DNA from 2 places in the Arthrobacter sp. KKT183 genome. Region 2 is predicted to be linked to the other one. Evidence: predicted binding sites of a transcription regulator. Region 2 holds the regulator's gene; the other holds the start of a gene.
What was found. The regulator HspR, encoded in region 2, represses chaperone genes until heat shock. The targets are predictions, from matches to a motif close to AAGTTGAGTCNNNNNGACTCAACTT.

Region 1: a site for HspR is predicted at 1,432-1,456, ahead of ACZ2GY_RS00250 (Hsp20/alpha crystallin family protein). Genes of this name have one in related genera too.

What each region holds. Positions count from the first base shown of each region.
Region 1 is NZ_CM145770.1:46,481-49,875, reverse strand. Features, by position in the region: gene ACZ2GY_RS00270 (formate/nitrite transporter family protein) at 1-80, opposite strand, end outside; gene ACZ2GY_RS00265 (flavodoxin family protein) at 171-779, opposite strand; gene ACZ2GY_RS00260 (DUF2630 family protein) at 859-1,104, opposite strand; tRNA gene ACZ2GY_RS00255 (tRNA-Val) at 1,243-1,316, shown strand; gene ACZ2GY_RS00250 (Hsp20/alpha crystallin family protein) at 1,493-1,933, shown strand; gene ACZ2GY_RS00245 (DUF4383 domain-containing protein) at 2,032-2,490, opposite strand; gene ACZ2GY_RS00240 (hypothetical protein) at 2,738-2,941, shown strand; gene ACZ2GY_RS00235 (cysteine hydrolase family protein) at 2,954-3,395, opposite strand, start outside.
Region 2 is NZ_CM145770.1:2,887,847-2,891,241, reverse strand. Features, by position in the region: gene dnaK (molecular chaperone DnaK) at 1-169, shown strand, start outside; gene ACZ2GY_RS13730 (nucleotide exchange factor GrpE) at 172-858, shown strand; gene ACZ2GY_RS13725 (DnaJ C-terminal domain-containing protein) at 1,010-2,005, shown strand; gene ACZ2GY_RS13720 (heat shock protein transcriptional repressor HspR) at 2,043-2,465, shown strand; gene ACZ2GY_RS13715 (hypothetical protein) at 2,522-3,127, shown strand; gene ACZ2GY_RS13710 (PspA/IM30 family protein) at 3,133-3,395, shown strand, end outside.

The DNA.
Region 1 (3,395 bases), 820 kb from region 2:
TCGACCGGGCCCGCATTGTCGCCGAGTTCCCGCCGTCGGGCTTCGTCATCGTTCTTGTGATCGTTCTTGTGATCGTTCAAGCGACTCGCCTATTCCGTTGTAGTACCCGTCAATGAGCAGGACACACCCCTTTTGGGGCCCCTTTCGGGGTGTGTCCTGCCAACTCGATGCTAGGGAGCTGGGTAGGGAGATGCCTTGAGGGACTTCGCCAGGTGGACAGCGTTCACGGACATGGAGGAAATTGTGGAAGCAACCGGATCAGGTACCTGGTCCAGGTCCTTGAAGTCCACGGTCTGCATTGCTTCCCCGACCCAGTAGACACCGCCCTGCGCCGCGACGGTGAAGCCGATGTCGTTCAGGCCCTGGTGCATCTCGGCAGTGACATGGTGGGCGCCGTCCTCGTTTCCCACCACCGCGGTCAGAGCGACCTTGTTGTACATGATGGGCCGGCCGTCATCATCAGTCGAGGAGAGATCGGCGTCCAGCCGTTCGAACACCCGCTGTCCCAGGCTGCTCATGTGCCCTACCCAGATAGGTGCGCACAGGAGGAAGATGTCCGCATCGAGGATCTGCTGGCGGAGCTGCGGCCATTCATCCCCGTTTCCCATGTCGATCTGCACGCCTGGAGCAACGTTGTGGTCAACTACCCGGGCCGACGACGTCGTTACCCCCTGCTCCTTGAGCTTGCCAAGGATGTGGTCGGCCATCACATCGGTGCTCGAGGCATCGGGCGAAGGGGTGAGAGTACAGATCAGTGCAAATGCTTTGAGGTCGTCCATGAAGATTCCTTTCGTTGAGTTGGCAGGACACGCCCCTTATCAACGGGGTATCGGGGCGTGTCCTGCCAAATCGATGTGCTTACTGGCGGTAGCCCTCTACCTGGTCGATCGGCCGGGCCTCCGCTTCCTGCGGGCTTTCCCCTGCGTCTTCCTTCGCCCGCCGCTGACGGAGCAGGTCCCAGCACTGGTCGAGCTGTTCCTCGACCCGCCGCAGGCTGCTGCGTCGATCTTCGCCAGGAGCATCGTCACCCGAGGGTGAACCCCGCAGCTCGTGTTCCTTGTCGACCAGCGCCTGGATCCGCGCCAGAATGTCCTCATCGTCCATTGCCAAACTCCTTCGCTGACATCGAGAAGTGGAATAGCCTCAAATAGTCAGGCTACTTAGTGTCCGCCCGAATATCTACCGCACCCCCGCGTTTGCATCATCCGTCTGCCAATGACCTAAACTGACTGGGAACTATTTGCCTGTGTAGCTCAGTCTGGTAGAGCATCCGCTTCACACGCGGAAGGCCCGGGGATCGAGGCCCCGCGCAGGCACCGTTCATAGCCCGTCCCGCAGCATGCGGGGCGGGCTTTTTTGTGTTCCGAATAGTTCGTTCAGAGCGAACATAAACCGTTAGCACTCTCCTCCTGCGAGTGCTAATCTACTTGCAGGTTGAGCGAACCAGACTCAACCCGAAGAAAGACTACTGACTCACAGGGAGTGAACCATCATGGCAATGAAATTCGACCCATTCCGTGAACTGGACCGCGTGGCCGGCGCACTTTTGGATCCCCGCCAGGGTCTGCGGCTGATGCCGATGGATCTGTACCGCGAGGGTGACCACTACATCCTGAGCGCTGACCTCCCGGGCATTGATCCGGGATCTGTTGACATTGACGTCGACGGCCAGCTGTTGACCATCCGCGCCGAGCGCACCCTGCGGAACGCAGAGGGAGTCAAGTGGCTGACCCGCGAGCGTGAAAGCGGATCCTTCCTTCGGCAACTGAACCTCGGGCAGGGTATTGACATTGATGCCATCTCGGCACGCTATGAAAACGGCGTGCTCAGCGTGACCATCCCGGTCAGCGAGCGCGCAAGGCCCCGCAAGATCGAGGTCGTTTCCGGCGAAGACGCCCAGCCGGTGCAGACGGACAGGGCTGTGGAAGCCTAGATCGTCAGCGGAGCTACGCACAGCACAAACAGAACGACGACGGCAGGTTGCGGCCCGCCGTCGTCGTTCTGTTTGTTTGTAGTTGGTTGGAGCCGGGACTACCGGTCCCGGACAGTGCGGTGCTTGTCCCGAAGAGCGAGCGCCAGCGCAATCATGCCGACGGCAAGGCCCAGATGGAGGATGTTGTCCGCCGCGTCCAGCGGAACGAAGTTCGCTGCCGAATCATGCGGGATGATGAGCCCGTAGATGAAGAGCACCGCGTAGATAACGCCGCCCCACAGCAGGAAGTTGTAAGCGCCGGTTGCAGTCTTTGCCATCGCGACGCCCGCGACGCCGAACAGCAGGTGAACAATGTTGTGCAGGATCGAAACCTGGAACAGGCCGAGGAGTTGCGCCTCGGACTCGGGGCCGGCGAACTGCAGCGTGTCGTAATTGCTGGTGATACCGGGAATGAATCCCAGCACGCCGACCAGGAGGAAGACCACTCCTACCGCGAGTGCGGCCTTCTGAATGTTTGTCCGGGTGCCTACACCCGACCCTGAATGTGTTGATGCCATTGCACTATCCCCTCTAAGATGGCCGGACTGGCGGACACCGGCACGTGATCTTGCGAGCTATGGACAGTATGTCCCGCCATTTGTACTGCCAGCGTGCCACAGGCAGAACAGAATAGAAAGCTTGCTTAGCTATCTTTTCGATAAACGTTTGCGTCCATTTGGGCGATTACCCAGTTTTCATTCACCAAACATTCAGGAACGGCCCTTAGTGTGGCGTCAGTCACACTCTCAGGAAGGCCTTTCCCCAATGACCTCGCAACATTCCTCGCTTGCCGACTTCTCGACGCTCAGGCGCGGCCAGCAGATAACCCTTCGGCACTCCTCGGGAGACCAGTTCTCCGGCGTACTCGAAGATCACGCCGATGACTCCTCGGTTGTCTGGGTCCGGTCCGACGACGGCGCGGGCCGTCGGCTGTTCCACCGGGAGGACGGCTACAGCATCGGCATCTGATCCGTCCACCGCCTAAGCGCGCTTCTTCGAGAACAACTGCCGGATCCCGCTCGCGTCGAGGGAAACCTGACGGTACTCATCCATCAGTACGCCCAGCACATTCTGCGCATACTCACTGTTGGTTGAGGCGACCGCATCCCTGGCGTACACCACCCGCAGGTTGTTCGCGTAGGCATCCGCACCGGTCTGGGCCACGCAATTGTGCGTTGAAAGCCCTGCGAGGACCACCGTGTCTACCTCCAGAATGCGCAGGCGCTGCAGCAGATCGGTCCCGAAGAAAGCGCTGTCGCGCGTCTTCACCAACTCAGGAAGACCCTCGACATCGAGGTCATCAACGAATTCGGCCTGCTCAGTGCCGCTGAAAAGGAAACCCTGATCATCATCGAGCATGCTCAGTGTCCACGTTGATTTGTCCCGCTGGTGCTCTGTGCGGATGAGATAGACGGCAATGCCG
Region 2 (3,395 bases):
CCAGGCATCGCAGAGCAAGCTGGGCGAAGCCATCTACGCCCAGGCACAGCAGGAAGGCGCCACCGGTCCCGGTGCTGCCCCAAGCGGTGAGCCGGGCGAAGACGGCACCAAGGCTGACGATGAGGACATCGTAGACGCCGAGGTTGTTGACGAAGACGAGAAGAAGTAGCCATGCCTCACCACGGAAACGAAGAAGAGCATCAGGAGCCGGTCAGCTTCCGGGACAACCGGAAGATCGACCCGGAAACCGGCCAGGTCCGTGGGCAGCAGGATGCCGGCGGGACCGCCGGCTCGGATGACACTGGTTCGGCGCCCTCAGCGGGTGCCGGTCAGGAGTCCGAAGCCCCGACCGACGGCCCTGCAGACGGCCAGGACGCATTGGCCCAGGCGGAAGTCATCCTCAACGAGGCCGGTGGCGGCGAAGAGGTTCCGGCTGCTTCCACCGATGTTGAGGCCGAGCTCCGGAACGACTTCCTGCGGCTGCAGGCGGAGTACGTCAACTACCGCAAGCGCGTGGAGCGTGACCGGGACGTCGCGCGGGACATGGCAGTGATCGGCGTGTTGAATTCGCTGATGCCGGTTCTCGACGACATTGACGCAGCCCGGCAGCACGGCGACCTCGCGGACGGTCCTTTCGCAGCAATCTCCACCAAGCTGGAGAACGCGCTGAAGACCTACGGTCTGTCCCGCATCGATGAGACCGGTGTGGAGTTCGACCCGAACATCCACGAAGCCCTCATCCAGCAGCCCAGCGCCGAGGTCCAGTTCGACAGCGTCAGCCAGATCCTGCGCGTGGGTTACAAGAAAAATGACCGCGTCCTGCGTGCCGCCCAGGTGATCGTCGCAGTTCCGGAGTAGCTGAGCGCGTCCTTTCCCTCCGACCGGGGGCAACGAAATTCCGAGACTCGCAGAGCTCGCTTCGGAATATTAAAGCCCCCTTCCTCGGAGGGAAAGGACGCAACGCTTCCACGAACAGGCAACTTAGAGAGTTATAGAGAGGAGGGGTCAGATGGCCAGTCAGGACTGGGTCGACAAGGACTTCTACAAGATTCTTGGTGTGCCCAAGGACGCCTCCGACGCCGACATCAAGAAGGCTTACCGGAAGCTCGCGCGGAAGCACCACCCGGACCAGAACCAAAGCACCGGGGGCTCTGACAAGATGTTCAAGGACATTTCCGAGGCCTACTCGGTGCTGTCCGACGCTGAGGAACGCCAGCAGTATGACGCGATCCGCGCCATGGGAAGCGGCGCCCGATTCACCGCAGGGGGCCCCGGCGGCCCAGCCGGCGGCGCAGGCTTCGATGACGTCTTCGGGAACCTCTTCGGCCAGTCCGCGGGGCGTCAACGCAGCGGCGGCTTCGGCGGCGGCAGTAACCTGCCACCGGAGTTCGCTGACCTGTTCGGGGGCGCAGGCGGCTACTCGTCCGGCGGCGGTTTTCCGGGCTACCAGACGCCGCCCCGCAAGGGCGCGGACCGCACCGCCAGCACCAGCATCTCCTTCGCAGGGTCAATCCGCGGGACCACCATCGGCCTGCGTGAACCATCGGGCGAAGTCATCGACGTGCGCATTCCAGCCGGCATCCGCGACGGCCAGAAAGTGCGTGTGCGCGGCAAGGGTCAGCCGGGAGCCGCAGGCAACGGGGACCTCATGGTCACCGTCAATGTGAAACCGCATTCCTTCTTCCAGCGCGACGGCGACAACATCCGTGTACACGTGCCGGTCACGTTCCCGGAAGCGACCCTCGGAGCGCAGGTGGAGGTGCCCACCCTGGACGGCGAGAAGGTCACGGTGAAAGTCCCGGCAGGCACTCCCTCGGGAAGGACCCTGCGCGTGAAGGGCCGCGGAGTAAAGACGTCGAAGGCAACCGGCGACCTCCTGGTGACAATTGACATCGTTGTTCCACAAAATCTGAACAAAGACGCCGCAGCCGCAGTGGAGGCCTTCTCGAACGCCACGAAAGACGCTGATCCACGGGTCAATCTTGCCGAGAAGGCGCGGCTCTAAGGTGTGGGAGAGCTAGCCAGCGAAAGGGGAGCGACACATGCCTGTTGACATCAATATGCCCATCTATGTCATCTCCGTTGCGGCGGAGTTGGCGGACATGCATCCCCAGACGCTGCGTCAATACGACAGGTTGGGCCTCGTGATTCCCAGCAGGGCGCCGGGGCGTGCCCGGCGCTACTCACAGCGTGACGTCAATGTCCTGCGTGAGGTGCAGCGGCTCTCCCAGGAAGGCGTTTCGCTCGAGGGCATCAGGCGCATCCTGGAGTTGGAGAACCAGGTCCTGGCACTCCAGCACCGGGTGAGTGAACTCACGGACGAACTCGCCCAGCGCCGGAAGTCCGAGGCCACCCGTGTTTTCGCTGCCGGTCTCGCGGGCGACGTGGTTACCCTCGCCCGCGGGCAGCGTCCCCGCCCGCGCAGCCAGGCACTGATGATCTGGCGCGGCGAGCCAACCCGCTGACCGCTCCGGTGCTTCCCACGTGGCGCAACCTGCAATTCCACGGCACACTTAGATACATGCCTGAATCAGAGTTCGTTGACGCCGCGGAATTCCTGCTGGAGGGTGTTCTCCAGCTTCTCCTCTTCGGGGGTGCCGTCCTGGGAATCCTCGCGATTGGCGCTGCAACCGGAACCTGGTTGATTGTGCGCCGCATCCGTCGCTCAGGAATTCTCCGTCGCCGGATCGAGCGCGGCTCCAGCCGGCTGCGTTCCTTTTCCACGGACGCTTCGGCGCGGGAGCTCGCAAGGCTCCGGCTCCAGCTGGAGCGTTCCACTGGCGCCACGCGCCGTTCAGTTGCCGCCGCCATCGCGCAAGGGTCTCCGACGGGTGATCTGGCGGCAACGGCGGATGACCTCACGCGCGCCGAGGCAGTACTCTGCGAACGCATAGCACTTGCTGAGCGTGAACCTAACCGCGCGCTGCGCGAGGACCTCGCGAACAGCATCGGAGAGCAGGTCAACTCCCTGTGCGAACTGTCGGCCCAGCTGCGCCGTACCTTGCTGGAGGTACACCAGGAAACCGGCAGCAGGCAGCTGGAGCGGGCCACCTCCCGCCTCACCATGGAGATCGGCGCGCTGAAGACCTGGAACGCCGCCTACGGCACCGGCACCCGGCGGGCCTAGCGCCAGTGTCCGTCCGACGCCGCATCTCACGCATCATCGCCTCACGCCGAAACGCCCTTGAACCGGGCGATCCCATCACCGCCCTCGGCGAATCGCAGCGCCAACAGGAAGAGAACCTCGACCGCGCGCGCCGCAGCGTCGCTGACCTCGCCGCAGTCCGCCATCGCGTGGATACCCTTGCCCGGCAAGCAGCTGCAGATCTCGATGCGTGCAACCGGGAAGCGGAACGGGCGGTCGCGAACAACAATGACGACGCCGCCCGGTCAGC